Regions from separate parts of the Paenibacillus sp. KS1 genome, predicted to be linked through region 2. Evidence: predicted binding sites of a transcription regulator. Region 2 holds the regulator's gene; each other region holds the start of a gene.
The links. Region 2 encodes Rex, which represses fermentation and respiration genes when NADH is low (regulators of the CRP and FNR family bind a similar motif). Its sites were predicted from a motif close to TTGTGAAATATTTCACAA; they were not measured.

Region 1: BBG47_RS11000 (flavocytochrome c) is a predicted target of Rex. The motif match lies at 2,578-2,595, and genes of this name have one in related genera.
Region 3: BBG47_RS19685 (cytochrome ubiquinol oxidase subunit I) is a predicted target of Rex. The motif match lies at 5,169-5,186, and genes of this name have one in related genera.
Region 4: BBG47_RS09175 (formate/nitrite transporter family protein) is a predicted target of Rex. The motif match lies at 3,095-3,112, and genes of this name have one in related genera.

Annotation. Positions count from the first base shown of each region.
Region 1 is NZ_MAIS01000026.1:16,834-24,665, reverse strand. Features, by position in the region: gene BBG47_RS11015 (hypothetical protein) at 1-179, shown strand, start outside; gene BBG47_RS11010 (hypothetical protein) at 340-885, opposite strand; gene BBG47_RS11005 (multidrug effflux MFS transporter) at 1,110-2,291, opposite strand; gene BBG47_RS11000 (flavocytochrome c) at 2,797-4,323, shown strand; gene BBG47_RS10995 (hypothetical protein) at 4,546-5,223, shown strand; gene BBG47_RS10990 (methyl-accepting chemotaxis protein) at 5,356-7,071, opposite strand; gene glpX (class II fructose-bisphosphatase) at 7,406-7,832, opposite strand, start outside.
Region 2 is NZ_MAIS01000023.1:57,377-65,208, reverse strand. Features, by position in the region: gene dinG (ATP-dependent DNA helicase DinG) at 1-2,034, shown strand, start outside; gene BBG47_RS10140 (redox-sensing transcriptional repressor Rex) at 2,051-2,698, shown strand; gene BBG47_RS10135 (amidohydrolase) at 2,695-4,005, shown strand; gene BBG47_RS10130 (hypothetical protein) at 4,021-4,539, shown strand; gene BBG47_RS10125 (quinolinate synthase) at 4,783-5,346, shown strand; gene BBG47_RS10120 (AAA family ATPase) at 5,318-6,838, shown strand; gene BBG47_RS10115 (3-hydroxyacyl-CoA dehydrogenase family protein) at 6,970-7,832, shown strand, end outside.
Region 3 is NZ_MAIS01000066.1:11,745-19,576, reverse strand. Features, by position in the region: gene ytxJ (bacillithiol system redox-active protein YtxJ) at 438-776, opposite strand; gene BBG47_RS19695 (lipoate--protein ligase family protein) at 1,504-2,373, shown strand; gene cydB (cytochrome d ubiquinol oxidase subunit II) at 2,693-3,709, opposite strand; gene BBG47_RS19685 (cytochrome ubiquinol oxidase subunit I) at 3,693-5,102, opposite strand; gene pdxR (MocR-like pyridoxine biosynthesis transcription factor PdxR) at 5,560-7,008, shown strand; gene BBG47_RS19675 (discoidin domain-containing protein) at 7,197-7,832, shown strand, end outside.
Region 4 is NZ_MAIS01000020.1:58,731-66,562, forward strand. Features, by position in the region: gene BBG47_RS09165 (LytTR family transcriptional regulator DNA-binding domain-containing protein) at 1-1,016, opposite strand, end outside; purine riboswitch at 1,331-1,429, shown strand; gene BBG47_RS09170 (NAD(P)/FAD-dependent oxidoreductase) at 1,530-2,966, shown strand; gene BBG47_RS09175 (formate/nitrite transporter family protein) at 3,265-4,152, shown strand; gene BBG47_RS09180 (beta-N-acetylhexosaminidase) at 4,414-6,324, shown strand; gene BBG47_RS09185 (DMT family transporter) at 6,578-7,432, shown strand; gene BBG47_RS09190 (FAD:protein FMN transferase) at 7,610-7,832, opposite strand, start outside.

The DNA.
Region 1 (7,832 bases), on a different contig from region 2:
CACAAGGGAGCTATTCGTACTTTTCGGTATATGACTCGAGCAATCATCTCGGGACATTTTTCAACAGCAATGTAGGAAGAATTTTCACTGCGACTGAAGACGGGTATCTGTATTTGCAGTTTGCGGCACCTTCCACCTATACAATCAACCACATCACGGCTACTTATTTCATTAATTGACCTTAGGTTGATATAATACCAACCACATTTCTTGCAAAAACAAGAAATGGATTTGCTAGAAATGAAGACAGCGACAGTTATGGACAACACATCGTCCGAACTGCCGCTGTTTTATATGTTTACGGACTTCTCTATTGAATACCACGCATATCAAATCGAACTACTCACTCGGCATAAAACCAGATCCAAAAGCTTTCCTCATCTTCTGTTGAACAAGAAGCGCATCTTCATAAGAATCAGCCGTTACAATAAAGTCCACATTCTCCTTCATCTCTTTGAAACACTCTATGTTTATATCCTGAAAATCATCATCAAACCAAATCATACCTGCCCAGATAGCTCCTTCCTCTTTATACTTTTTTAGATCTGGGCTATGATAAAGCAAACTTCCTGAATTAATCCCTTTTATTTTTTCAAATATATACGTATCTAATGATTTATACTTGTTCGAAATATCGATGCCGTCAATTCGAATGGAACCTACGAATTTATGTTGTCGTAGAAAAGGTCGAACGAATGTCCCGGATATGTGAATCGAGGTTTTCTTAAAAGATGAAGGGTCTTTCTCATTATAAGTTATAGCAGATCGAACCACATCGATCTTCTTAGGAAATTGGTAGACTTCTAAGAATATGAACGTTGGGATTCCAAATACAATTAGCACTGATAATAAGATGATTAAGGTAGTTTTGAATGTATCATTCAAATATGGTTCCACTCCTATATGAAGTAATATAGATGAACTAAAATACCTGTTTACCTATTCCACTTAGAACTTGGAATTCCTTCAACTCCACTGTTTGATTACGATCGAAATGTTATTCATTTGGTCATATGAAGAAAAAAACAAAAAAAGCCGATTTTCTATTTCAGAAAATCGGCTTCTGTCTCTATGCAGTAGCACTTCTAGTTGCTATGCGTTTACCTTGCTTACTCACTCGAAATTCGTCTGCTCACGATAACCATAATAGCCGCCAGCACGAAGAAGTACATAGGCATCGTCACTAATGAGTCATTATGCAAATAGCTCATTCCGCTCGTAATCAGACTCACGATGAGATAATACCCTAATCCAAAAATAGCCCCTGCCGTACCCAATACATCGCTGTAGCGCATTAGCGCTAGGCTTAAGCAGTTCGGAATCGCCATACCGATACCGAGCAGCAGAATGAAGATACAGGCGACAAATACACCCATGGACAACAGAGATGAGCTTAATCCACTAAGCGTAAAACCGACTAGCGCTCCAGCACCGAGCGCGGTAACAAGACAGCCGATCAGTATGATTAGCTCTGGCTTGTAGGTGGACAATAGTCTCTTCGACAGCATGGCTCCTATTATCGAAGACAGCGCTACAAAAATACCAAAGAAGCCATAGATGCCGGGCGTCATCTCAAAGTATTCAATAAAAACGAAAGGCGCTTCTGCATAGTAACTGAACAGAATGCCATTTGTTGCTCCGATTAGAAAGCCAAATGCCCATACTCTGCCGTCTGCAATGAGGCGCTTAACGACAGATATTGTATTCACATTCGAGGTCGTCGTGGCAACTCTCGTCTCAGGTAAAGAAGCGAACGTGTACGCGAATATTGCCACACTCATCACGACAAGGGTTAGAAATACGGCCTTGAAGCCTAGCGACTGGTCGACCCAACCTCCAATCAGCGGCCCTAGAGCCGGTGTAAAGGCAAGAGCTGCTGAGATTTGAGCAAATACAGCATGACGCTTCGAACCGTCGATACTTTCTCGCAAAATCGTTTGCGTCACAACCGAGCCTGTACTTGCACCGAATGCCTGAATGAACCGGCTTACCAATAGCCATTCCACGGAACCTGACAGGTAACAGCCTAGGCTACCGATTCCATATACGAAAATGCCCCACAGCATAGCAGGACGTCGGCCAATTGCATCCGATAACCTTCCCCAGCAAAACACGCCAAACGCAAAACCAAGAAAATAAATGCTGAGCGTAAGCTGAATCATGTTGTTGCTTGCCTGCAATTGACTAGCAATGTCCGGCAAGGAAGGCGTATATATCGTTTCACTGATTTGTGGAAATCCCACAAGAATAATAAACAAAAGCAATGATGGAGTTGAGATTTTTTGTGCCAACTTGCATTCCCCCTATAATTTCGGAAATCTCAATTACATCATCGAAATGTCAGGGTATCGGGGGTTTGCATTTAATTAATCTTGCAAATGAGAGTGCCATAATGAGTGATCACCTTACATAATAAATAATAGGGGGAAATTCATAATATAAACCACATTATAGCAAAACTTCTTAGCAAGAACCACCTATACCCACCATTCTAACTCCTATATGCTAGGCATCATTTAACTTCGTTTCTATTTACCAATATTTACGCAGGACAAATATGATAAAAATCACCCCGGAATGTGAAATACATCACAATCTTTGTATTAATAATTGATTAAAATTGAAATGAGCATCAAACACATACCCTGTCAGTACGGAACAGCACCCGATATAACCGTAAAATAACGGAGATATTGAGTACATAGCACACCCAACATCTGGTTTGCTTCGTCTGATTTTATTCTGGGTATTGAAACTATGTTCATTTATAAAGAGATAGAAAGTGGAGGGTTTCACATGAGAAAGAAAGCTACAGCAACAATGATTCTTCTTCTGTCGATCATGCTTATCATCGCAGGATGCGGTGGTAATGGGAACAAGACGCAGGATCAAGACAACGCAGCAAAAACGGAGAAACCAGAAACAGAAGCTGTGTCCGGCGCTTCTAAAGCGAGCTATACCCCTATCGATCAACTGAAAGACAAATATGATATCATCATCATCGGTGCTGGCGGAGCGGGAATGACGGCTGCTCTTGAGGCCAAAGCCAAAGGCATGAATCCGGTTATTTTCGAAAAAATGCCAGCAGCCGGCGGAAATACGATGAAATCCTCTTCGGGTATGAATGCATCTCAAACCAAGTTCCAAAAAGAGCAAGGCATTGAAGACAATAACGACCTCTTCTTCGAACAAACATTAAAAGGTGGTCACGGTACGAACGACAAAGAAATGCTTCGTTATTTCGTCGACAATTCCGCAAGCGCAATCGACTGGTTGGATTCCATTGGCATTCGCTTGAACAACCTTACGATTACTGGCGGTATGAAGGAAAAACGTACACACCGACCTGAAGACGGATCTGCAGTTGGACAATATCTCGTCAGCGGCTTGGTTAAGAATGTACAGTCTAAAGGAATTCCGGTTTTCGTAAATGCAAAAGTTACTGATATAACAGAAAAAGACGGAAAAGTGAACGGCGTTAAAGTCCTCTTCGAAGAGAAGGATGAGAAGAACATTGCCGCAAACGCAGTTGTTGTCACAACAGGCGGTTATGGTGCTAACATGGACATGATCTCCTCTGTTCGCCCTGATTTGAAAGGTCTCGTAACAACGAACCAAATCGGCAGCACTGGTGACGGCATTACGATGATTGAGAAGCTCGGCGGCGTAACTGTAGATATGGATCAAATTCAGGTTCACCCTACTGTACAGCAAGAGAAGTCCTATCTTATCGGGGAAGCAGTTCGCGGTGAAGGTGCAATCTTGGTTGATAAAGACGGCAAACGATTCACGAACGAGCTGGATACTCGCGATAACGTAACGGCAGCAATTAATAAACTGTCTGACAAAGCAGCTTACCTTGTATTTGATTCTGGCGTGAAATCCCGTGCAAAAGCTATTCAACAATACGACAAAATGGGATTTGTCATCCAAGGTGAAACGGTTGAAGATTTGGCCAAAGTAATGGGCGTTCCGGGCGACCAGCTCAAAGCTACACTTGATACATGGAACGGCGCGGTGAAAGACAAAAAAGATGCTGAATTCGGCAGAACAACAGGCATGGACAACGAATTGTCCGCTGGACCATTCTATGCAATCAAAATTGCTCCTGGTATCCACTACACAATGGGCGGCGTAAAAGTCAACACAAACACCGAAGTTGTAACCAAGGATGGCAAGGCTATAACAGGTCTCTACGCAGCAGGTGAAGTCATCGGCGGCCTGCACGGTGAGAACCGTATCGGCGGCAACTCCGTTGCAGATATCATTATCTTCGGTCGCCAAGCAGGTATTAAATCTGCTGAATTCGTAAAAGCACAATAAAGCTAGTATATCTCCCCCCTCAAACGCTTGGGCTCTTCGCAGTCCAAGCGTTTTATTTATATGTACACACTTTCCTTCCAATGATCACTCCCTCTTGACGCTGGGAAAGTGACAGTTTGCTCGAATAATAAGCAATTAGAACTATTGATTGTAGACCTCTGTTCCTCTACTATCTAGCTATGATTTCCTTTCATTTGTGTGAATAAAAAGGAGTGGGATGAATTGAGAAAAGCACTAGTCGCTTCTCTAACTAGCGCTGCATTACTAGTCGGTCTAGGCACTGGCGTGTATGCAGGCACCAACCTGAAGAAGATTGAGGCTTACTTGGACAGCACTGCTAAGGTGAAGGTGAATGGAAAGGCAGTTCAGTTCAATGATGACAAGGGATTGGCACTGCAACCGATTAGGTATAACGGCAACGTATATGTACCAGTTAAAGGCATTGGCAGCGCATTGAATGTTGCAGTTGCCATCGACTCGAAAACAAATGAAATCATTGTGGGCGAAAAAGTTAACGGCACTCCTCTAAATGCAGAAATTTTTTCGAACTCTTACTACTCCAAAGACCCCGCACAAACGACCTACAGCGGCAAAAATTATAAGGAAGTCATCTATGATCATTCTGATAGTTCGCAAGCGCCATCCATCATCGTCACTCCTAACAAAAAATATCAGAAGATCGTCATCAAGCTTGCTGCAATCGATCAAGAGTTAACGAATATCGAGATTTCCGATCTCGACAAGAACGCACTGCTAAAGAAAGTAGATTCGATTCTTCCTGAAGATGGACTCAAAGAAATTGAAGCCAATATTGGCGGTGTAAAAAATGTTGTTATCAGCTTCCAAGTCAAGGGCGGCGGTGGATACTTTATTCCACTCATCGACTCCTATTATAAATAATCGTATACATAAAGGATGTGCTGCGGCACATCCTTTTTCTGTACATAATGTTTCTGCTTCGTTTACAAAATAAATAACCGGCCGCTATTTCTAGCAACCGGTAATACAATGAAATCCCCATTCTACATGCGATTATAGCTTGAAACGATTCACCATCTCCTGCAGCTCTTCCGCCATTTGCTTCAACTGTCCGATCGAAGCAGAAATGGTCTCTACAGAGGCAAGCTGCTCCTCAGATGCAGCCGCCACCGATTGTACGGTGGAAGACGTATCTGCTGCAATCTTCGCCATTTCGTCAACTGAAGCAGTAATCTCCTCAGTACCTGCTGACATCTGTTCTGTCGCAGCTGATGTCTCCTGTACTTGCCCTGTCACTTGCTGCACCAGCGCCATGATGTGCTCGAACATCTGCCCTGCCTGCGCAACAACCTTCATACCTGACGCAACATCCTGACGTACATAAGCCATTGCATTTACCGTTTCCTGCGTGCTGTTTTGCATTTCCACAATAAGCTCGGCTATTTGCTTGGCAGATTCACTAGACTGTTCAGCCAGCTTGCGTACCTCTCCGGCAACGACTGAGAACCCTCTGCCGCTCTCCCCGGCTCTTGCTGCTTCAATCGACGCATTGAGCGCAAGAAGATTCGTCTGCCCTGCAATATTCGTAATAACATCAATAATGTTCTCGATCTGCTGAGAATGATCATGCAGCTGTTCAACAGCAGATTCCGTTGTTTGTACGGATTGGTTAATTGACTTCATCTGCTCCATCGCATCGACGATCGTTGCATTGCCCTGCTCAGCTTGTATGGCCGAATGATTGGCCAATTCTGCAACGCTCGATGTATTTTCGACAATCGATTGAATACCGCGCGCAAATTCTTCAAGCGCAATCGCATTTTCCTCCGATGCTGTCTGCTGCAGCTGCGCACCCGATGCGACCTGTTCCATTGAAGCGGCAATATGCTCTGTCGCTTGCGCCGTTTCATTCGCATTGTCAGAGACTAAGCGTGAATTGTGAAGCAGTTGCACCGAACGCTCATGCACCGTGCTCATAATCGAGGACAAACCGTCTATCATCTTGTTGAAGTCCTTCATCAGCACCCCGATCTCATCCTTCGAATCATAGGAGCCGCGAACCGTGAGATCTCCTTGTTCTGCTTGTTTCATCAAGGTTTGCATTTGTCGAAGCGGCTTCACAATCAGATTGGCGATCACATATCCAACTAGCACGCATACAAGCAGTGAAATCATTCCTATGATTACATTCGTCGTGGTGGAAGCTTTCGTTAGCTCCGTTGATTTCTTCGCTTGCTGCTCCGCCAAATTTTCATTCCACTTTACAAGCTCGGTCAACACTTCTTGTACCTTGCTGCGAGACTCGCGTACATTGTGTACGTAATAGTCATATGCCTCTTCATTCTTATTCGCGATTGCCAACTCTATAGCACGAATATTACTATCGCGATATGGCTTTAGCGCCTTCTCATACTCAGCTACGAATGTTTTTTCCTCATCCGTTTGCAAGACTTCCTTATATTTCTTCATGAGTGTATCACTTTCACCACGGAAACGAGCAATAGATGCTTTGAGCTCACTATTCCGCCGATCATCACTGCTTGCCATTAATTCGAATATGGCGGAGTCAATGGAACGGTTATTCACCATAATCTGCTTCACCCACATGATCGACATCAGATTATGCTTGAAAATGGTGTCGTTCTTATGATTGATCTCATTCATGGCGCGATACGAAGTCAGCGTACTTAATGCCAGCAGCAAAATGCCTACACCAACCAGTATAAAAATTTTAATTGAAGTACGCAGGTCTCTAAATCTAAACTTCATGCTTTCTCTCCCCTCTATGTAACTTTATCATTATCGACAAAATCAGACATAATTTTTATAGATGCTATGACTTTTTATCTGTTTTTCTGAAAATTTACTGCAAATACATCATATTCAAGGTACTCTGATCGTCAAATAAACACAACAAAAAACCCATCATTGAATGTACGCTGCCAGCCGCTGCAATCCAGCTCTCGCACGTATATTCATGATGGGTCTCGTCTACAAAAAGAGAAGTACATTTGGATTTGTGATCGTAGAGGATCATGTTCCCTTGCTGCATCTTCATTCCGGTGAAGGACGGTCTTTTCATTTGAAATGAAGTCGTCGTCTTCTATCCATGCATCCCTGCCGCATACTTAAGCTTGATCGACATATTGTGCACACACCGCAAGTACCGTATGGTTCCTGTGTTCGCACGCATGATGACCGAGTGCGTCTCCACACGCTGACCAGGTAAGTTACGAACCCCATTCAGCAAGTCGCTATTTGTGATGCCCGTCGCTGCAAATATGATATCGCCTGTACCTACAAGCTGTTCCATTCGAAGCAATGAATCAGGCTGTTGAATCCCCATCCGCTTGCAGCGCTCTAGCTGTTCCCGACTCTGCACCATGAGCCGACCCTGCATTTCTCCTCCAAGACAGCGGAGAGCTGCAGCAGCCAGCACGCCTTCCGGTGCTCCGCCAGAGCCGACGTACAGATCAACGCCACTCTCGATAATTGCCGGTACAATCGCACCGGATACATCCCCATGATCA
Region 2 (7,832 bases):
GAACAAGAGCATCACCTGCTAATCGAAGCGGGTACTGGTACCGGCAAGTCGCTTGGGTACTTGCTGCCATCCATATATCAGAGTGTTTCTCAAGAGAGCAAAGTGATTGTTAGCACACACACAATCAATCTGCAAGAACAGCTGAGACAGCGTGATTTGCCGCTCTTGGAGAAGATTGTGCCGGTTCCATTTAAGGCATCCGTATTAAAAGGCCGCAGTCACTATTTGTGTTTGAGAAAATTTGAACATAAAATAAGTAATAGAGAGTATGTACATGCACGCGATGATAGTTTGACAGCTGCCCAAATGCTGGTGTGGCTCAGTCAGACGGAGCATGGAGATGATGAAGAACTGCATTTCGTTCATAAGGGTGCAGACTTCTGGGATACCGTTGCCAGTGATAGTGATTCCTGTCTGAATCGCGCATGTCCTTGGTTCCGTCGGTGCTTCTACCACCGGGCGAAGAATGATGCGAATTTATCGGACATAATTATAACGAATCACTCCCTATTGTTTACGGACGTGATTGCGGAGCATCGTTTGCTCCCCGCATACGAGCAGCTTGTCGTAGACGAAGCACATCACTTCGAAGAAACGGCAGGCAAACATTTAGGCATTCACTTGCAATATTTTTCACTCATTCATCCGCTGACCCAATTGTTCAAAGACAGCAAGAATGGTGCGCTTGTATTGCTGCAGCAGCGTCTTCGCTTGTCAGGCAATGAAAAAGCGCTCGTATGGGCTGAAGGGATTGAGAAGCTGTTAACACAGCTTGTCGATGTTAAGGATCAATGGGATCGGCTGCATGAGCTGCTCTATCAAATGCTTCCTTCCATGAATGAAGCGGGGCAGGCGGAAGGCGGGCAAGCTGTTCTCCGGCTGCCATCTGGCAATCGTCCTGATGGATGGAGCTCCGTATCGGAGCTCGAAGGCGATATTCACACGCGTTTAAGTGATATTGTTCGTTCGGGGGAGAAGCTCGTCAATGAATGGAAGGATTATGATGATGATGAAGTGCAGGGCGTCACGGCTGATGTGACAGGTTTATTCAAGGACATAGGGCAGCTTCGCGATGAATTCCGTGAATTTATGCAAGGCAAGGATGCGGATACCGTGTACTGGATGGAAGGCAATCTCCAATACAAGCATAAATCAATGCAAATGTATGCGGTCCCTGTCGATGTAAGCGAAGCGTTGAAGCGATACTTCTTCGAGCCGAAGAAGAGCGTAATCTTAACTTCGGCTACATTGTCCGTTGATAAATCATTCCAATTCGTAGCTGAACAGCTTGGCTTGAAGGATGCGGAACGGGATGGTCGTCTAAATACGGTCATACTTCCGTCGCCGTTCAACTACCGGGAACAAGCACTTGTTGTCATCCCGCGTGACTTCCCTAGTGTGAAGGGAGCATCAGATGCCAAGTTTAACTCGACGCTGATGCAGTCCTTGGCTGATGTAGCCAAGGTAACAGAAGGACGTATGCTTGTCTTATTCACGTCATACCGCATGCTGCGGGATGTGTATGAACCGCTGAAGGAGGCGCTTAGCCTGCATGGCATTCAAGTGCTGGGACAAGGGATTGACAGCGGCAACCGAAGCAAGCTGACACGCCGATTCCGAGATCAGCCGAATTCAGTCCTGCTAGGAACGAGCAGCTTCTGGGAAGGCGTTGATATTCCAGGAGATGCGTTGACATGTCTTGCGATTGTACGGCTGCCATTCCAGCCACCGAATCATCCACTCGTGGAAGCGAAGTGCGATCGGCTGAAGCGGATGAATCAGAATCCATTCCGCAAATATTCCGTCCCACAGGCTGTAATTCGCTTCAAGCAAGGATTCGGCCGCCTTGTGCGTACGACGCAGGATAAGGGAATTGTCATCATTTATGACACTCGTGTAATAGAGACAAGCTACGGCAAACATTTTCTTTACTCGCTGCCTGGCCCAAAAATGGAGCATATGGCAACAGAACAACTTGTACCACGTATTGATACGTGGCTAGACCATAATCAAAGAGGCATTGGAGAGCGATGAGAGGGGCTTGTTCAGAATGAAAGCACTAAAGATATCAGAAGCTGTCGTTCGGCGATTACCCGTGTATTTACGTCATCTATTGGAATTGAAGCAGCGAGAAGTGCTCACAGTTTCTTCTCAAGATTTGGGACAGAAGCTGAACTTGAATCCTGCGCAAATTCGGAAGGATCTAGCGTATTTCGGCGACTTCGGCCGCAAGGGCATTGGGTATGATGTATCGTATTTGATTCAACAAATCAGACATATTTTGAAACTGGATCAAGTTATCCATGTTGGATTGGTCGGTGCAGGTAAATTAGGTCACGCACTCTGTAACTACACCGTATACTTGAAAGATAATATGAAGATCGTTGCAGTGTTCGATGCACAGGAATCCAAAATCAATACCGAGATAAATAACCTGAAAGTTCAGCCGATGTCTGACCTAATTACGACGGTACGCGAGAAGCAAATCCGTATCGGGATTATCACGGTTCCTGCTACAGAAGCTCAGTATGTAGCTGATCAATTTGTAGAGGCGGGAGTAGAAGCGATCTTGAACTTTGCGCCTGTCATTTTGAGGGTTCCTTCGAATATCCGTGTGCATACTGCCGATTTTACAACGGATTTGTTCAGTTTGGCCTATTATTTATCTGATAATGGAAAGGAAGTACCCGCCGAATGACACACCGAATCATTATTAAAAACGGCATGTTCGCCGATTTGTCTCCAACTGCGAAGCAGTCCTCATTCCATGGGTTCATGGTTGTTGAGAATGATCGCATCGTTCATATTGGATCGGAGCTGCCAGAGCAATATGCAGCAGCTGATGCTGAAATCATCGATGGCAAAGGTCTATTCTTCATTCCAGGCCTTATTAATACACACGGGCATGCTGCAATGTCTCTGCTTCGTGGGTATGGGGATGACTTGGCGCTTCAGACATGGCTGCAGGAGAAAATGTGGCCAATGGAAGGCAAGTTCACGGCCAATGATGTCTATTGGGGAACTGCTCTGTCTGTGATCGAAATGCTGAAGGGCGGTACAACAACCTTCGTAGATATGTATGACTACATGGACGAAGTAGCGAAGGTATGTGAGCAATCCGGTATCCGTGCATCGCTTATGCGCGGTGCGATTGGCTTATGCCCAGAGGATGTACAGCGCGAGAAGCTGAACGAGGCGATTCAATTCGCGAAGGATTGGAATGGGAAGGCAGATGGCCGCATTCGTACGATTATGGCGCCGCATGCTCCATATACTTGTCCTCCAGCCTTTATTGAGAGCTTCGTACAGGCTGCTCATGATCTGGATTTGCCATTGCACACGCATATGTCAGAGACAAAGGCAGAAGTTGAACAGAATGTGAAGGATTATGGACTGCGTCCGGTTGCGCATTTGGAGAAGCTCGGATTCTTCTCCCGTCCTTCCTTCGTTGCGCATGCTGTCCATTTGACGGACGAAGAGATTGAGACGCTTGCGAAGTATCAAGTTGCGGTGTCCCACAATCCAGGAAGCAACCTTAAGCTTGCGAGCGGTGTCGCTCGTGTTCCTGAGATGCTGCGTGCGGGTGTTGTTGTATCCTTGGGAACGGACGGTGCAGCAAGCAACAACAATCTGGATATGTTCGAAGAAATTCGCCTTACGGCCTTGATTCATAAAGGGGTGTCCGGCGATCCAACTGCGGTTCCTGCTGCAGAGGCGCTGCGCATGGGTACGATCTATGGCGCGCAGACCATTCGTCTTGACGATATTGGAGCGCTTGAAGTAGGCATGAAGGCTGACTTCGTTGCGGTAGATATTGATCAGCCTCATTTCCTGCCACATACCGACTTGGTATCCCACATGGTATATTCAGCGTCTGCGAAAGATGTCAAGCATGTATGGGTTGACGGCAAGCAGGTTGTGAAGAATGGGGAATGTTTGACGATGGATGAAGAACGAATCCTTCGCGAGGCGCAGCAATGCTTTGATGGCTTGCTGGCAAGATAGGCAGGAGGAGAATTCATGCAGAGAAGACGCGTACGCCGGAGGTCGCATTGGAAGTGGTTGATTCCGGTACTCGTTCTCTTATTTCTAGTCGGATTGTTCTTCGCCACTTATCAGTATGTGCAATACATCAATAAGGACGAACGGGTCAAGGAAGCGGAAATAATAAAGCGGGCGAATGAAGCAGTGAAGCTCGTAAATGTGACAGAAGTGGAGAAGGGTGTATGGGATCAAGTCGTATACATGGTGCGGGGAACTGACGAACATGGTAAGGAGCAGACCGTGTGGGTACTCCCTGATAAGGTAACTCCTATGGCGGAATCAACCTCTAAAGAGACGATTCAAGCCCAGATAGAAGCCCAATATCCGGATGCGGATGTAATCCGCATTACGCCAGCATTTAAGGATGATCAATATGTATGGCAGGCATTGGTCAAACGCAAGGATGAACAAGGGGTTGTTCATTACTTCTATCATTTCTATTCATTTGCGAATGGTTCCTCAATAGGGGATGTCTATACGCTGCCTAATAAATAACGTATTCAATGTTAGCCAATAACGAGTAATAGGCGATTTTGCAGCGCTGCTGCTTTGCATATGACGTACATATTGTACGCTATGCGAAGCAGCAGCGCTTTTTGTATTGGAGTAAATCCATTTCGATGGCAATCATGGTACACATTACATCCATAGTTGAAGTGACATATGTGATATACTCTTGATATATCAGAAAGAGATTACTAGGGGTATTGATATATATTTGCAACAGGAGGTTTCAGCATGGCGAAAAAGATTCGAATCATGCCTACTTTGCTCATTATGGTCACGACAGCTGTTGCACTATTTGGAGGTTGGACACTGTATGAACGTAATTTCGTGAAGCAGCCTGTGGAACGAGTATTGAAGCAGCATGCTGAAATTACGCAGTATGATGTTCAATGGTATCCTGATGCGCTGCAAGTGAAGCTGAAGAGCAAGGATGGCACCAATATTAGCAGCCTGATTGAAAGAGTGTCGGACGAGCTGCAACAGAATTCGAGCGGGAAAAAAGTACAATTGGAATACTTGAATGATGAGAGCACGCCGCTTATCGATAAGTTATGGTCACGTGCAATGTTCGACATTGCAGATGCAATGGTACATCAGAAATACAGCGATATTCCTGTTAGGTTGAAGGAACTGCAGCAGCAAAATCCAGGTATTCAGATCCAAACGGAAATGGATTCACGATATGTGTATATTCAACTCAAGGATGAGAAAGGAAGCAAGACCGTATTGCTTCCTTTGCAAGCATCGCCTGTGGGGGTATGGCCTAATGAAAAAGCAACGGCAATCCGTTCGTAGTTGGGAATTGGCATTAGGGATCGTAATCCCAGCGATATTATTTGTCAGTTATCTTGGAGTTAATATATGGCCGGTCATCGCGGCAGTTGCCGCGATCAGTGCTCTTCTGCTGTTTGTAAATCGCAGAGGACAAGCTGGCTTGGCGCGTTCGTCAGGGCGTGCGAAGTCAGGCAATAATCAGATTAGTGAAATGAGCTTCGAGCGTATTGGCGGGCAGGATAGAGCCAAGAATGAATTGATTGAAGCTCTTGATTTTCTGGTACGGCCAGATGACATTCGTAAATTCGGGATTCGTCCAATGAAAGGAATATTGTTAACTGGCCCCCCAGGAACGGGGAAAACGTTAATGGCGAAAGCATCTGCTCATTATGCAGACGCGATATTTATTGGTGTGTCAGGCAGTGAGTTTGTTGAGATGTATGTCGGTGTCGGAGCGGGACGTGTACGAGAGCTGTTCAAGGAAGCAAGACAGCGTGCAGAGAAAGAGAAAAAACAAAATGCAGTTATCTTCATTGATGAAATTGATGTGATCGGCGGCAAGCGTGAAGGTGGACAACAAAAAGAGTATGATCAAACGCTCAACCAGCTGTTGACGGAGATGGATGGACTGTACGCAGATGAGTCACCGCGTATTCTGGTAATGGCGGCCACGAACCGTAAAGAGATGCTGGACAGTGCATTGCTGCGCCCAGGCCGTTTTGATCGTCATATCCAAGTAGATATGCCGGATAAGAAGGGACGCAAGCATATTTTGGAGCTGCATGCTACGAATAAGCCACTGGCGGAAGAAGTAAGTCTGGAGCAAATCGCAGAAGAAACGTTCGGCTTCTCAGGCGCTCAATTAGAGAGCGTCCTGAATGAGGCGGCTATCTATGCAATGCGTCAGGAGCAAGAGGCGATTACGATGGAGCATCTCTCGCTTGCGATTGATAAGACGTTAATGGGAGAGAAGAGTGATCGAGAGACGAATGAGGAAGAACGACGCCGGGTGGCGATTCATGAACTTGGACATGCGATAGCCGCAGAGCTTGTCCGGCCGGGAAGCGTATCTCAAGTTGCGTTAAGCCCTCGCGGCCAAGCATTAGGCTATGTTCGACATCAACCACAGGGAGATCGTTACCTGTATACAAAGCCATTTCTTGAGGAGCAAATCATCATTGCGCTGGGCGGATCGGTAGCAGAGGAGTTGTTCTACGGCAACCGCAGTACGGGCTCACAGGGGGACTTCGATCAAGCACTCAACATTGTAGAGACGATGGTGAATGCAGGATTGACGGATCTCGGCATTGTCCGTTTGAAACATCTCTCACCAGATGTCTTGACAAAAGAAACGCAGACGATTATGGTAGATTTGACCTATCGAACGCGTGAATTGTTGGAACAGCACCGAGATGCTTTTGAGCGATGTTTGCAGCGTCTATTGGAAGAGGAATTGGTGAACGGAGATACGTTCCGGTGTCTGTTATGTGACAAGAAACAATTACCAGCGTGATTTCACGCTGGTTTTTCTTTTTTGCTCTCATATTCATGATAAGATAAGGTGAGGTACCTATGCACTGATAACGAAACCATCATCTCGGGTACACTATGCAGAGCATAGCAACAGGAAAGGTGGAAGAAACCATGTTTTTCAAAAAGATCGGCGTCATCGGCGGCGGTACAATGGGCCAAGGCATTGCAGAAATGCTTGCTGTCAAAGGCTTGGACGTGCTGTTGGTGGAGCAATCGCCGGAGAAGCTGGACCACGCGTATGAAATGATTGAAACGAGCCTGGATAAGCAGCTTGAAAAATGGGCAATCACACAGGCCGAAAAAAAATTAATTCTTTCGCGCATACATAAAGTGACGCATCTGGCGGAACTAAGTGCATGCGATATGGTAATTGAAACAATATCTGAAGATCTGGAAGCGAAGAAATTGGTCTTCGCTGAACTGGATCGCGTATGTCCAAGCAGCATTATCTTGGCGAGCAACACATCAACACTGTCCTTGACAGAAATGGCAAGCTCAACGAAGTATCCTGAGCGTGTTATTGGCATGCACTTTATTCATCCGGTCTCCAAAGTCGATCTCGTGGAAATTATCCGCGGGTTGAAAACTTCTGACACTACTTTCAATGAAACAAAACGTTTCGTTGAAGAAGTTGTGCAAAAGAAAGGCATCATGGTATATGAGTCGCCAGGCTTTGTGACTTCACGCATGATCTGCCTTCTCATCAATGAGGCATTGCATGAATTGCAAGAAGGCGTCGCTTCTGCAGAAGATATCGACAGCGCAATGAGAATCGGATATAATTTCCAATACGGGCCGCTTGAAATGGCTGACCGTTTCGGCTTGGATTCCATACTTGCAGCGTTGGAGCGCATGTTCCGCGAGTTCGGCGATATTAAATATCGTCCGTCCGTATTGTTGAAAAAAATGGTGCGCGCAGGCCACCTCGGCGTGAAATCGGGCGTCGGATTTTTCAAGTATGATAAGGATGGGGA
Region 3 (7,832 bases), on a different contig from region 2:
TGCGAGTGCTATACTAGGATGGAATGATCATCCACAATTCCCTATCTTTGAATATCATCGGCGAATCTGCCGGATTTCTTTAGGAGCAAGAAGCGTATAGCAATTTCTCATACATAAGAAATCCTGCTGCGTAACCTTTCTTTTTCAAAAAGACAGCGTAAACTGACATGAATACTGAAAAAATGCCCGATGATAACTATGAGCTAGGCTTTCTGGATGGAACGAGGTTAAAGAATCATGACCCGATTAGTATATATAATATGGTTAGCGAAATGATATCTGGAAATATAAAAAAAGAATTTATATCGTAACGGGAAGCGACAACGGAGAAGTTCTACTCGAGAAAAAGTTCTAGATTGGGTATAGTCGTGTTCACCCATGATAGACAAGAGCCCGTCCCAGGTCTTCCGGAAAGGGTTCTATTTTTTATGGCCATTCTAATCCAAAACCGCTGCCATATGCTCGGTCGTTACCGCCCAATGGGAAGCCGTCCAGTATTTTATCTTGTCTTTGACATAAATGACTTGCGGCGACTCATGCTTCACATCTAGATCCTCGGCAATCTGATTGGAGACGGGGCGGGACTCTATTACCTTGACAAGAACATAATCAATATCGCTGTTCGGATTGCCCTGCAAATACTGCTCGTACTCATTCAGCGCATTCGCGCTTACGGGACAGGTGGTGCTGTGCTTCAGCACGACAACCCCGCGCTCCGCCGATTGCGCCAACAGCTTTGCCCACGCGTCTACTGTCGTAATCTCTTTCCATTCCATCGTTCGCTCGCTCCTTTATCGCAGTCTTGGTGCCACTTACGACTGGTTTTATGTATTAATGACCTTTTATCACAAATTGTAGATATTCGCAAGACTGTCGTCAAGGAACAGCGATAGACAATTATCTCCTTGGCTATCAATACTGGTCTGAGGAAAGCCCGAGCGACCCGAACTCCAATCTTGTGAGAAGACAGAAAATTTATACGGATCTTTTGAAAAACTCCGACAATGCTTACAACATAGATTGGAACACGCCGCTGAGCATGCCAGCTAAAAAATATCCTGCCTAGTAATAGAAAAAAGAGAGCCTAAAGCTTCTTTAGGGCAGCATTCCATAAAGAGTTTCCACTATCTGATGTTTTGCTGGATGAACGTCTACCCAACATGTTGATGTCTTTTCATTGGTCACAACAGATATCAAGCTTTTTGAATACAACACGTGCTTACTCTTGATAGCTTGTAGGGCATTTTATGTGCAGCTAACGGTTACGGCAAGTCGCGTACTAGTGGAAAATGAATCAGCGTGATGTCAGGATAGGTCTCTTGTTTTCCGTAATGTACTCATCCATGTTAAGATACTTACAGCTTGAATTGAATGCGTTTAATCGACTTAGTTAGTAGGGGAGTTCAAGATAAAAACATGCTGTTTGCATGAGCAGTATCACAGTTGGACTCCGAATGGGAATAAGAGATTTACTAGTTTCATGATTTTAAGGGGGATGCAGAAATGGCGGAATGTACGACTTCATTTACATTGGATGAAGGGCTAGACAATATTCTCTTGTTAGATCGCACGCAACAGATGGAGGAAACCGACATTCTGTATCCTTTTGCATTGGACGAGCTGCTGTGCAGATATACAGGCAAGGGCGGGCCCGCTGTATGTCACCTGTGGCGTCATCCGCAGGGCTTCGTGATGGGACTGCGTGACAGCAGACTGCCGCATGCGGCAGAGGCGCAGCAATGGCTGGAATCGCTTGGCTATTCAACGGCTGTTCGCAACACGGGCGGGGCTGCCGTACCGCTCGATTTGGGCGTTGTGAATATTTCTTTGATACTGCCAAAGGAAGGGCTGGGCGACAAATGCTTTCGCTCGGACTATGAGCGCATGTATCAGTTGATCAAGCTTGCTCTACAGAACACGGGCTATACGGTCGACAAGGGTGAAATCGATGGCGCATACTGTCCTGGTGATTATGATCTCAGCATAGGCGGCATCAAATTTTGCGGCATTGCACAGCGGCGTCAAGCGCATGCCTTTGTCGTGCAGGCATTCGTCATATGCGAGGGATCGGGCAAGGAGAGCGCCGAGCTCGTTAGATCCTTCTATGAACGTGCGGCAGCCGGCATGGAGCAAGCCGATCATCCTGTCGTGACGGAAGATAAGACAGGCAGTCTGGAAGAGCTGGCATCGCTAGGCACCGATGAGGGAGAAGGAGCGGCGCAAGCTTTTATAGAAGCCGTGAAGCAAGTGATACGGGAACGCCAATCGAACCACAAAATGGAGGAAGCTGCAGCAGGGCTGTGGCTGCCGGAGCAGGCAGAAGTGCATGCGGTCATCAACATGCTGCGCGAGCGTTACGGAATCAAAGCTTGAGCGTGAAAAAGCTGTTCTTGGGGTCATTGCTGTGAATGTTGTACAAGTTGCAAGAGTTTGGGCATATTGAGGTTACAAGTTCACTATCATATTGCATTCGATTCAACATAACCCCTTCTCTATTCTTAATATGTAGAGAAAAAAGAAAAATTGTTGCACTTGGTACAACCTGAAGCTCGTTTCAGACATTCTATTCGAGATAATGATGTATTTTGTACAACATTTTCGTTGGAGAGGGTAAAGTAAAAGAAAGAGCAAGAGGAGAACAAATCCGAAATGGATTCGATCTCCTCTTACTTTGTTTTATTCGCTTTTCCCTTTAATATTCCAGATGCTCCTTATCGTCGATCCGCTTGCGGAAGACGTAGTAGCTCCAAATTTGATATCCGAGCACGAATGGCAGAATCGTCAGCGAGATATATGTCATCACCTTCAGCGAGTAAGCGCCGGAAGCCGCATTCATAATCGTCAGATTGAACTCAGGGCTGATCGAGCTGACCATCACTCGTGGGAACAAGCCGATGAACATGCTCACGGCCGATAGAATGATAACGGCTCCTGTCATGGCGAACGCCAGTCCATCCCGCTCACGCTTAATGAATGACATGGCCAAGAGCAATGCGCCCCCAGCTAACAGCGGCAGGATAAGCCAACCGCTGCCATGAACCGTATAAATATCAGTGCTGACATACGTCATCATGGCGAACAGCAGCAGGACGACGACAACTGCCGGGCTGACATCGCGAGCTGCCTTCCGTGCCCGATCCCGCAGGTTGCCGGTGGTTCGCAGCGTGATGAAGACGAGTCCGTGCAGAATGCATATCATGACTACGGCCACACCGCCAGCGAGGGAGTAGCCATTTAGCAGGTCAAGCACACTCCCAACCATTTCTTTGTTCCCGTCAATCGGCACACCGCGAATGATATTGGCGAATACGACACCGAATAGGAAAGGAGGCAGCAGACTACCAATGAAAATCGCGGCATCCCACGCTTTCCTCCAAGCGCCATAATCCAGCTTGCCCCTGAACTCGAACGCGACACCGCGCGCGATAAGCGCCAGCAGCAGCACGACGAACGGGATATAGAAACCGCTGAACATCGTCGCATACCATTCCGGAAAGGCAGCGAACATAGCCCCCCCAGCCGTAATTAACCATACCTCGTTCGCATCCCAATAAGGACCGATTGTGTTGATAATGATGCGGCGCTCATGATCCGTCTTCCCGAGGAACCTGGCGACCATGCCTACGCCGAAGTCAAATCCTTCGAGGAAGAAGAAGCCGACGAACAGCACGGCGACGAGTATGAACCATAACTCATTTAGCGATAGCATGCGTTACCTCCTTATCAAATGGATCGTAATTCTTCATATCTTCTTCCTCCGGTTCTTCCATCTGCTCATCTTTACGTATCACCTTGACGAAGAGAACAGCGTCGATAATGGCGAGTACCGCATAAATGGTCGTGAACGCAATGAGCGAGAAGAGAAGTTCTTCCGCCGTAACTGTCGGCGATATGGCGTCCTCTGTACGCATAACTCCGAACACAACCCACGGCTGACGACCCATCTCGGCCATAAGCCATCCCGCCGAATTGGCGAGGAACGGAAAGGCGATCATGCCAACCATCAGCTTCAAGAACCATGGGCGCTGCTCCAGCTTCTTCTTGCGGGATAATATCAGGCCGTAAATGCCGACAAGGCACATGAGCCCTCCTGCGGCAACCATCATGCGGAAGCTCCAGAACGTCATTTTGACCGATGGAATATAATTTCCTGGTCCGTACTTCTGTTCATAACGCGCTTGAATCTGATTAATCCCTTCTACACTGCCGCTAAGCTTGTTGTACGATAGCAGACTGAGCATATATGGAACTTGGATTTTGAACGAGTTCTCTTTCTTTTCCGTATCGATTGTGGCAAATAACGTGAACGGTGCCGGATCCTCACTCGTATCCCAGAGCGCCTCGGCCGCTGCCATCTTCATCGGCTGAGAAGTGAGCAGATGCTGCGCCTGTGCATGCCCAATGTAGGCAACGATGACGGACGAAATCAAGGCAACGGTAATCGAGACGCGGAACGAACGGCGGAACATGTCCGGATTGTGTCCACGGAGCAGCTTCCATGCGCTGACGCCTGCCATGAAGAAGGCGCCGGTTGCGAATGCCGCGAACAGCGTATGCGGAAATTGCAGCCACAATTGCGGATTCGTAATAAGTGCGAAGAAGTCGCTCATCTCTGCCCGTCCATTGTTGAATTCATATCCGACAGGCGCATGCATGAACGAGTTGGCGGTCAAGATCCAGAACGCGGACAACACGGTACCGATCGAGACGATCCAAATGCAAGCGAGATGAACTCGCTTCGATAAGCGCTCCCAGCCGAACACCCATAAGCCGATGAAGGTGGATTCCATAAAAAAGGCAAGCAGACCTTCAATGGCAAGCGATGGCCCGAACACATCACCGACGAAGCGGGAATAATTCGACCAGTTCATCCCGAACTGAAACTCTTGCAAAATGCCGGTGACGACGCCAACTGCGAAGTTAATCAGAAATAATTTGCTCCAGAACAAGGCAGCTTGCTTATAAATCTCCTTGCCCTTGACGACATAGAGCGTCTCTAATACGGCGATTAAAAACGCCAGTCCAATCGTCATGGGGACGAAGATGTAGTGGAATAATGTTGTTGATGCGAATTGGATTCGCGCGAGAATGACCTGATCCATGGAGGCCTCCTTGTGATGAAAATGTGATCGTCGTGCAACAAGAAAAAGGTCTGTGAGATTCGAATAATGTGAATGTCTTCACGTTATGTGGTGCTGTTAGTGTGGTACTCGTTAAGATTCAGTCGTTATGAAAAGCGTTAGGTTATGAGCTTGACGAGGCTGTACGTACATCGCAGCACACATCATTGCACACATCATTGCACACATCGTACATACTCTTGTCATATGGCACTGGCAGCCAGTCAAGTGAAGTTCTCACGTTCAGCATTATCTTAGAGCAGACTGGAGGGGATGTCGCCATCCATTTCAACAGGGCGGGGTCATCCATGTTCAAGAGACTGACACAGAGTTGACAACGTTTCGATGAAAAGGGTCAGTACGAGATCACGAAGAGCAATGATATACTTAATTATATGTGATAAAAATCACAGACCAAGAAAGCAAGAGGTGTATTTCCATGTGGCAACCGGATCGTTCCAGCAATCAACCACTATATCAGCAGATTGCCGCATATATCGAGCGCAGCATTTATAACGGTGAATTTTCTCCGGGAAGCGTCCTTCCATCGGAACGCAAATTTGCCGAGCAAATACATGTAAATCGAAGCACAATCGTTCAAGCTTATGAAGAGCTGCGTGCTGCAGGCATTATTGAAAGCATGGTCGGTAGTGGTACTCGAGTAAGCAAGTCGAAGTGGGGGGCAGACTCTCAACAAACGCCAGATTGGCATCAATATTTAGATAGCTGCAAGCTAGTCCAGCCTGATCCTGTATACGCCGAATTGATTCGTTCCGCACTGGATTCGGGCAGCAACTGTATAGACTTTGCCAGCGGAGAACTGTCACCCGATTTGTCGCCAAATGAAGAGATGCGGATGCTTTTGAGCGAGCATCTGCTGCATGAGGACATGAGCTATGACGATCCTCAGGGCTATGTGCCGCTGCGGGAGGTTCTGTCCACTTCTTTACATCAATATCGCGGCTTTCGAACGACAGCATCATCGATTCTCGTTACATCAGGGTCTCATCAATCGCTCTATTTAATAACTCGCCGATTGCTTCAGCCTGGGGATGCGATCGCGATCGAGGATCCTTCCTACTATTATTCTCTGCCTATGTTTCACTCGGCGGGCTTGCGCTTGTTTCGGCTGCCTGTAGACGAGAAGGGGGTATGTCCGGAAGGGATATTGTCCTTGTATCGAGAGCACAACATACGGATGATATTCGTGAATCCGAATTACCATAATCCAACGGGCCGTGTACTTGACCCCTCTAGACGGGAACAATTGCTTGAGATTTGCGGCAGCTTAGGCATTCCCATTGTGGAGGATGATCCGTTCAGTCTGACGTCCTTCACAGGCAATCCACCGCCAACGTTGAAATCGATTGATACAAACAATACCGTCATTTATATTGGCTCATTATCCAAAATTGTAGCGTCAGGCCTGCGGATCGGATGGATGGTTGCCCCGCAGTCTGTTATCACGCGGCTTGCTGCTGAACGACAGCAAATCGACTTCGGAATGAGTGTGCTGCCGCAGCGAATCGCCGCACGTTTGCTGTCGGAAACTTATTTTGACCGCCATTTGGTACGGCTGCGGCAGGAACTCCTCAAGAAACGGAACTTGCTTATCGATGCGCTGCAGCGCGAACTTCCAGGGGAGGTGGCGTATTCCCTTCCACAAGGAGGTCTGCACTTATGGTGCAAAGTAAAAACATCGATTCCTGATGCAAAATTGCTAGAGGAAAGCATAAAGCGAGGGGTTCTCTATAATCCCGGAACGGTCTACGGTTCAGAACCAGGGTATGTCCGGTTTACGTATGCAAGACCGCATGAGGATGAGATTGGGTTAGGAATAGCGCGATTCGCTCAAGCGATTCATGCATCCCAGCAGCGAAAAAAATGATTCATAGCGGAGTAGAAATTCAAAAAAAGAAATGCAATTGGAAAGTTCCTCCTTTCTAGTTGCATTTTTTTGTAATATGATAGAGAGGAAAGAAAAAGAAAGCGCTTGCGAAACTGGGCGCATGAGATTGGAGGGAGGAAGAAGGAGGGACTATGCTATCCGATAACGAGATGAGATGGAGGGAAATAATGAAGAGATCCATGTATTTGAAAGCGGTTTCGATGCTGCTCAGTTTGATGGTTGTTATGACCTCGACGCTTACAGTAGTGCAGCCTAAGGCGTACGCTCAACCAAACGGGCAGGAGAATGTAAAGGTGGGGCATCAAGATGAAGGCCCAGTCCTATCTATACCAGATAAGGGGAATGCGACTCCGCCGAACGTTACAGATGTCGTGTATGACAAGGACGGCAATATCATTCCGAATCCAATTGGGGACTCCAATGAGGAAGCTGCTCGCCTCCTCGCGGCTGCTACATTTAGCGGAACGAATCTAGCTCTGCATAAGCCAGCCTTTTCCTCCGGTAATGAAGTAGATTATTTGGGGCCTGAGCTGGCTGTAGACGGAAAAGGGAATACAAGATGGTCTTCGGCGAAGGAAGATGATCAATGGTTCTATGTAGATCTCGGAGAGAAAAAAGCATTCGATCGTGTCGTAATCCGTTGGCAAACGCCGGCCGATACATACAAAATCCTTGTATCGGATGACGCTCAGAACTGGACGAATGTGAAGGACAACGATGGTCTCATCCAATGTAAGGGCGGTGTGGAGACGGTTGATTTCCCTTCCCTCGAAGCTCGTTATGTAAAGTTTCAAGGTGTGAAG
Region 4 (7,832 bases), on a different contig from region 2:
GCCCCGTCTTGGCTTTCAATATAATTCAGTTCCAGTGGATCGATAAGCACGATTTTGTCTTCGATGCGCGCTGGAATCTTATCGAAGCTGATTTGAGGGACGAAGCGTTGTCCAGCTCCAGCTGAAGCGGATTCAGGCTCATCCTCTTCGTTCTCAGCTGCTTGTATTGTGGACTTCTTGTCCTTGGTTGATGGCTGGCTGCTAACAACTTCATTCAGAGACTCCGTCGTTCCGGTGCCTTCTTGTCCACCATCTTCGGCTTCCGCCACGAACACCTGCTCTTCAGCATCGCTTGTATGCCCATGCGCTTCTAATATCTCGACTTCCTGAAGTGTTCCTGCTACAGGCACCTCATCCTCAATGACAACGGACTTGAAGCCCGATGGTGTTAAGCGAACGACATGATTGGTCATCGTAAGCGCGCTTTCTAAGGAAGGCACGGTCATGAAGATTGAAGCGCCTTCTTCGCACATGGTGTTGATCCATTGCCGAAGCAGGTAGCTGCTCTCCAAGTCCATATGGAATTCGGGATCCTCGATGACGATTAGTTCCGGGCGATGAGCGGCGGCTCTCGCCAAGTGGAATCGGCGCTGCTCAGATAACGTACATTTGCCAAGCGGCGTATTCACGCACTCATGCAGACCGGTTAGCTTCAATAGCTGCTCAAGTCGATCTTTATGGTAGGCTCCATACATCTTCATATAGAAGATAAGGGCATCCTTCGGTGTTAATCGCTCGTAGAGGGGATCGCCCTGCCGAATCCAGCCGATCTTGGTGGCGAGTGAGGCAGAGGAGAGTGGCACTCCACGCCAGGTTACACTGCCAGCAGAGGGCTTAGCGCGATTCATAAGCAAATCGATAATTAACTGTCCCGTAATATGGTTGCTTTGCACTGCAATGCATTGTCCGGGATGTATTTGTACGCTCAGCGCATCTAAAAGTGTGGAATTGCCCTTCGTCACATATAACTTATCAATAATAAGTCCTTCCCCGTAGGGGGGTTCCTGCGTGTTCATACGCGAACCTCCAATCCGTATGCCCATTCATTGGTGTGAGTTAGATCATATAGGTAAATGATATATCGAGAACCTAGATTTGGGTAGATGCTAACCTGACTAACGATGTATTTACTCTTCTATGGTAAGAAACTCCTCAAAGAGGATGCGTATTAATGTTCGGGTTTTACCTTTTTAACTATCTACTATAATGGATTGAAATAATAATTAAAAATAATTCACGAACATTGGGCGCAAACGGCGTTGACTTGTTCGCCAAATTCCGATACAATAAGGTTGCTCCCACAGAAGTGGGTGGCAAGGATTGATTGGCCATTTTTTTTGTTTATCCTGTTCGTATATCCCAGAGATAAGGTCTAGGGGTCTCTACCAGGAGCCGTAAATTCCTGACTACGAGTAGGTATGCTTTGGCATACCTGAACGTAACGGGATATTTTTTTTGCCCAAATAGGTGCAGGCTCATCGGATAGAAGAGAAATAGACCGAGACATCGTGAGCATCGAGGAGGAAACAATGAGTAAATATGATGTAATTGTTGTAGGAGCAGGTCCGGCCGGTATTTTCACTTGTTATGAATTATCTTTGAAGGCACCGCAATTGAAGGTTTTGCTTGTAGATAAAGGACATGATATTTATCGCCGCAACTGTCCGATTTTGGAGGAGAAGATTCAGAAGTGTCCTCCAGCGGCAGGGAAGAAGGACTTTGCTGGCTGTCTTCCAGCTTGTTCGATTACGAACGGCTTCGGTGGAGCAGGGGCATATAGTGATGGGAAATTTAACGTAACTACAGAGTTCGGGGGTTGGCTGACAGATTTCTTGCCAGCTTCGCAAGTACTGGACTTGATTAAATATGTAGATGCAATCAACTTGGAGCACGGAGCGACGACGGACATTACCGATCCAACGACAGAAACGGTTCGCCGTATTGAGCAGCTTGGATATTCTGCTGGCTTGAAGCTGCTGCGCGCACAAGTTCGACATCTGGGCACTGAGCAGAACTTGGAGATTTTGAAATCCATTTATGAATATTTGAAGACTCGTATCGATATGGCCTATAAGACCGAAGTAGCGGATCTGATTACAGAGAAGCAGGATGGACGCCATATTGTGAAGGGGATTGAACTGAAGAGCGGCGAGAAGCATGAAGCGGATCAAGTGGTCATCGTACCAGGACGTGACGGTTCTGCGTGGCTGACGGAGATATTGAAGAAGCGCCGCTTGAAAATGTACAACAACCAAGTGGACGTTGGAGTGCGGGTAGAGACATCGGATATCGTCATGCGCGAAATCAACGAGCACCTGTATGAAGGGAAATTCGTGTTCAACACGTCTGTCGGCACACAAGTGCGAACCTTCTGCAGCAATCCATCCGGCCATGTCGTGGTTGAGAACCACAGTGGGATCATGTGTGCCAACGGGCACTCCTACAAGGATCCGAAGCTTGGCTCTGCGAATACGAACTTTGCATTGCTTGTCTCGCACAAGTTCACGGAACCGTTCGACAAGCCGAATGAGTACGCTCGTGAAATCTGTAAGCGTGCGAATGATTTGTCCGGAGGCGGGATTATCGTTCAGAAGTACGGGGATATCATTCGCGGTCGCCGCTCCACGGAGAAGCGCATTCAAGAGGGCTTCTTGGAGCCTACCTTGAAAGAAGCTGTTGCTGGAGATTTGGGTCTTGTGCTTCCGTATAATACGATGAAGAGTCTTATCGAAATGGTTGAAGCGCTTGATCGCGTAACACCAGGTATCGCTTCTGAGCACACGTTGTTCTATGGGGTTGAGGCGAAATTCTACTCCGCTCGTCCGAAGCTGGATACGACATTGGAATCCGAAATTGATGGCTTATACTGCGGTGGAGACGGCGCGGGCATTACGCGTGGGCTCGCACAAGCGGGTGCTGCAGGTGTGCACATTGCACGGAGCATTGTTGCTAAGCGCGGCGCATAATTTCACATTTCAGGTCTACAACATATACAGCTTAAGGCCAGTGAGTCGATCGTGCGACTTACTGGCTTTTTGCATAGAGCGGTCATGCAGGGGGTTATACGCAAAATGGACAATATTTGAAAGATACTTTGTGATAAAATGCACAACATCGGAATTAGGGCTCCGTTACAATGAATTTGCAACCTGTTCAGCTGACATTCCAACTGGAATTATTCGTATCTGAGTAGGTGCGGATGGGGTGTGGCCTTGGAAATGATGGGGCTTGCATCCGAATAAGCATAAGCAGGAGGTCATGTCGATGTCAGGTTATTTGAAGCCGCAGCAAATTGCGGAAGCGACAGTAGATACCGGAACAATTAAAGCGAAGAACCCATTGTCCGCCATGATGATTCTAGGATTCCTTGCCGGCGCATTTATTGCGCTTGGTTATCTCTTATATATACGTGTAACAGCTGGAGCACCTGCGGAATGGGGAAGCATCAATGGCTTAATCGGAGCGTCGCTGTTCCCGGTTGGTCTTATTCTAGTCTTGTTAGCAGGCGGTGAGCTGTTGACAGGGAATATGATGGCTGTGCCACTTGCTCGGATGAAGGGACGCATAACCACATCAGAGGCCATTCGCAATATTGTCGTCATTACGATTGCCAACTTCTTAGGTGCGCTGTTCGTGGCATACTTCTTCGGTCATGTGGTCGGTTTGACTGGCTCCGGCGTTTATTTGCAGAAGACAGTAGATGTGGCTGCGCATAAGCTGGACGATAGTTTCATTCAAGCCTTTGTAAGTGGGATTGGCTGCAACTGGTTAGTTGCACTTGCGGTATGGCTCTCCTATGGAGCGAAGAGCTTCAGCGGGAAAATCATGGGGATATGGTTCCCGACGATGGCGTTCGTTGCGATTGGCTTCCAGCACGTTGTAGCGAATATGTTCGTAATTCCGGCTGCGATCTTTGAGGGGCATTTTAGCTGGGGACAATATATGACGAACTTCGTACCGGTATGGCTAGGCAACTTGGTTGGAGGAGTCGTGTTCGTTGCAGGGGCTTACTATATGGTATATTTGCGTTCGCAGCAAGAGCAGAAGCAGGCAGCTGCGGCAGGTGTATCAAACGCATCAACGAATGTGCAAGAAGTGGGCAATGCAAGCAAGGTGGCATCGTCAGGAAGTGCAAGTGCGCCTGTCCATTAGAGGGTATTGGGATTGGCAAATGCCAAGTGATGTTGAAAAAGAAGATAGGTAAGGTCTAGTCCATCGAGGCTGGGCCTTTTTTGCGTCATCGATATGACGTTTTTTTCATAGGAATTCACGGGCTTGTCACTTTCGCAGGGGATAGATGTGGTAAACTACGGGTGACAAATTTATTTCCGCATTTCGCATTCTATAAAAAGATACCGATACCTCGCTGTATCTGTAAGCGTATCCAACTAACTCGTGGGGAGGGATCTGGCTGTGAAGTTGCATTTTACGGGCAGTATCGAACATGTATTACCAGGGATTCTCGAATTGAAGTCATTATTGAAGGTGGAAGTGGGGACAGAAGGCACTACAGTTCGCGTAGAGCAGGGAGAGGGGCCGCTTCGTGCTGCATGGGATGGTATAGAAGGCTTGATCCGCTATGAGTCGGATATTCATTTCTTCCGTGCACTGGGCTTGTTCGTTGAGCAGCTGCGCAAGGGGCAGCCATTCGATACTATAGAGCATCCGCAATTCACGTATAACGGAACGATGATTGATGCATCTCGGAACGCAGTTCCGAATGTACATATGATGAAGCAGACGCTGCGCTCAATGGCGTTAATGGGCTTGAACGGCGCAATGATATATACCGAAGATACGTATGAGGTGCCAGGCCGTCCGTATTTCGGCTACATGCGCGGACGCTATACCGCGGAGGAACTCTATGAGGTTGACCAGTATGCCGCGTTGTTCGGAATTGAGGTAGTGGCATGCATTCAGACGCTGGGTCACTTGGCGCAGGCGCTGAAGTGGGACTACGCGAATGAGATAAAAGATACGGAGGACGTCCTTCTTGTAGGAGAAGAGGAGACCTATCGACTCATTGAGGATATGATTGTAGCGTCAACGAAGCCGCTGCGTTCCAAGCGCATTCACATCGGGATGGATGAGGCGTTCGGGCTTGGTCTGGGCAAATATATGCACAAGCATGGCTTCCGCGAACGGTTCGATATTATGAACGAGCATTTGGCGCGCGTATTGGAAATTACGAGCAAACATGGTCTTACGCCGATGATGTGGAGTGATATGTATTTCCACCTGCTTATGAAAAACGGCGGCCACTACTATGATCTCGACATTAACTTCTCGAATGAAGTTGTTGATCAAATTCCGAAGGGCGTACAATTCGTCTACTGGGATTACTACCATGATGACCAAGGCTTCTATGAGGAATTTATCGAGAAGCATCGCCAACTGGGCTCTGATCCGGTATTCGCTGGCGGCGTATGGGTATGGGGCGCGATGAGTCCGAACTACGGGAAGACGTGGCAGAATACGAATCCGGCGCTGCTTGCCTGCAAGTCGAAGGGCATTAAGGAAGTGTTCGCGACAGCATGGGGCGACAACGGGCAGGAGACGAATCATATGACAATTCTGCCAGGCTTGCAATTGTTCGCTGAGCATGGCTATACCGAAGGGGAAGTCGATGAAGCAAAGATGAAGGAACGCTTCCAGCTGTGCACCGGACAGAGCTTCGATGATTACTGGCAGCTCACTTACTTGGATGAGACACCGGGTGTAGCGAAGAACAACATGCACGGTTCGAACGGTTCGAAGTTCCTGTTGTTCCAAGATACGCTAATTGGGTTGTTTGATATCTATTTGACAGAGGAGCTGGAGTCGCAGCTGCCGAAGCATTACAGTGAGCTTGCTGAACGCCTCGTGGCTGCACGTGACAATACCGCAGGCGATCATGCGCTCGTGTTTGATATGTATGCGAAGTTGTCCAAGGCTGTTGGCGCAAAGTCGATGCTTGGCGTGCAGGTCACACGCGCGTACCAGAATGGTGATAAGGATGAGCTTCGCCGCATTGCCGCTAATGTCATTCCGTCCGTTCGTCCGCTGGTCGATGAAGCGCGCAAGGCGCATCGTGCATTATGGATGGCGACAAGCAAGCCATTCGGTTGGGAAGTGCTCGACAGCCGCTATGGTACCGTGCTTGCACGGCTGCAGTCGGCGGAAGATCGGATTCTCGACTTCGTGGAAGGCCGCGTAGATCGCTTGGAGGAGCTTGATGCAGAACGTCTGCCATTCTACAGTGATGATCCAGTGGCAGGGGATCGCGTAGCGCATCAGCCGTTCTTCCATCGCATGGTGACGGGTACCGTGTTCTCGGCAATCTAATATCGCAGGCAGCGAAGTCAATGGGATGTAAATACCTTATCGTGCTCGTAGGAGACTGTGCAAGGTTCGATGGCATGCACGATGCTGCTACAGCGAACTATGGTAATAGGCTGCTGTATACAACAGCGAGGGGGCCCGGTCGGTTACGACCCGGGTTTTCTTGTGGTTGTGGTGCTAAGCATGATGGAGCTTCACCTTTTATACTGTGTCAAATCGGATGATGGAAGATATCTGCTGCAAAGGAGATGCTAGATTGGCTATATACGCCCTCCTGCTAGTTATTGCTTCAGCCTTCGCGCATGCAGCTTGGAATATGTTCGCGAAGCGGAGCATTCATAAGGAATCCTTTTTATTTTGCTTACATGGGTTGGCAACCGTCGTGTTCATGCCGTTCTTCATCCATGATCTTGTGATCATGCACTGGACTTGGACGAATGGCTGGCTGCTTGTTGTGTCCTTACTGCTGCAAGGGATATACCTCTGGCTCGTTTCCAAGGCCTATCAGATTGGGGAACTGTCCAAGGTATACCCGATGATGCGTGGAACGGCCGCACTCATTGTGCCAATTGTTAGTGTGGTGCTATACCAAGAGAGCCTGTCTCTTGTAGGTTGGCTCGGCTGGCTGCTCATTGTTGGAGGCTTGTTCGCACTAAGCGGCATGTTCTCCGCGAAGGAGCCGCGTGACAGGACATGGTGGCTTACCCTGGCAATTACGACAACGGTAGGACTGTGTACGGCCAGCTATACGCTGACGGATAAGATGGTGGTGCAGTTCTTCAGCCCCTTGGGTCTGATTCAAATTTCGAACTTAGGTGCACTCCTATTCTTAGCGCCTTCTGTCCTGAGAACGAAGCGGCTGCGCGAGGAATGGCGCATCAATTGGCGCACGATTGTACTTGGCTCCGTCGTCTCGCCAGGCTCCTATTTGCTGTTCTTGTTCGCGATGACGCTTGGTCCGCTTGCACACTTGGCGCCCATTCGTGAATTCAGCATTGTGATCGGGACATTGCTAGGCATCGTTGTGTTGAAGGAACAGCAGGGCTGGACGAGAATTGGGACGTCGGGGGTCGTAGCAGCCGGTATGGCCTTGATCAGCATGTGGGGATAGCGGGGATAGCAGGAATCTTCCGTTTCGTTGTTCAGTGCGACTTGCTTGCGACCCATTTGCATTTGAATGAGTGAATGTAATATATAAGCAAAAAAAAGCGCCCGCACTCAATGATCGTCTGTATGCAGCAGGTCAGTTGAGACAGCGGGCGCTCTATGTTCACGAGGGACTCTCGTGTTAATTAACAATCTTATATTTATCGTTCGTCAGCTCGAAAATTTTCTTAATGCCTGATGTAACGTACACCTTATGATCTGTAGTAATGAAGATGGCTTCAATATTTGGATCTGCCTCGACGAACTTCAATCCCTTCTCTACACCGAGTGCGAATAAAGAAGTAGACAGCGCATCGGCATCCGTCGAGTTGTTCGTCACAATCGTTACACTGCTAAGACCATTG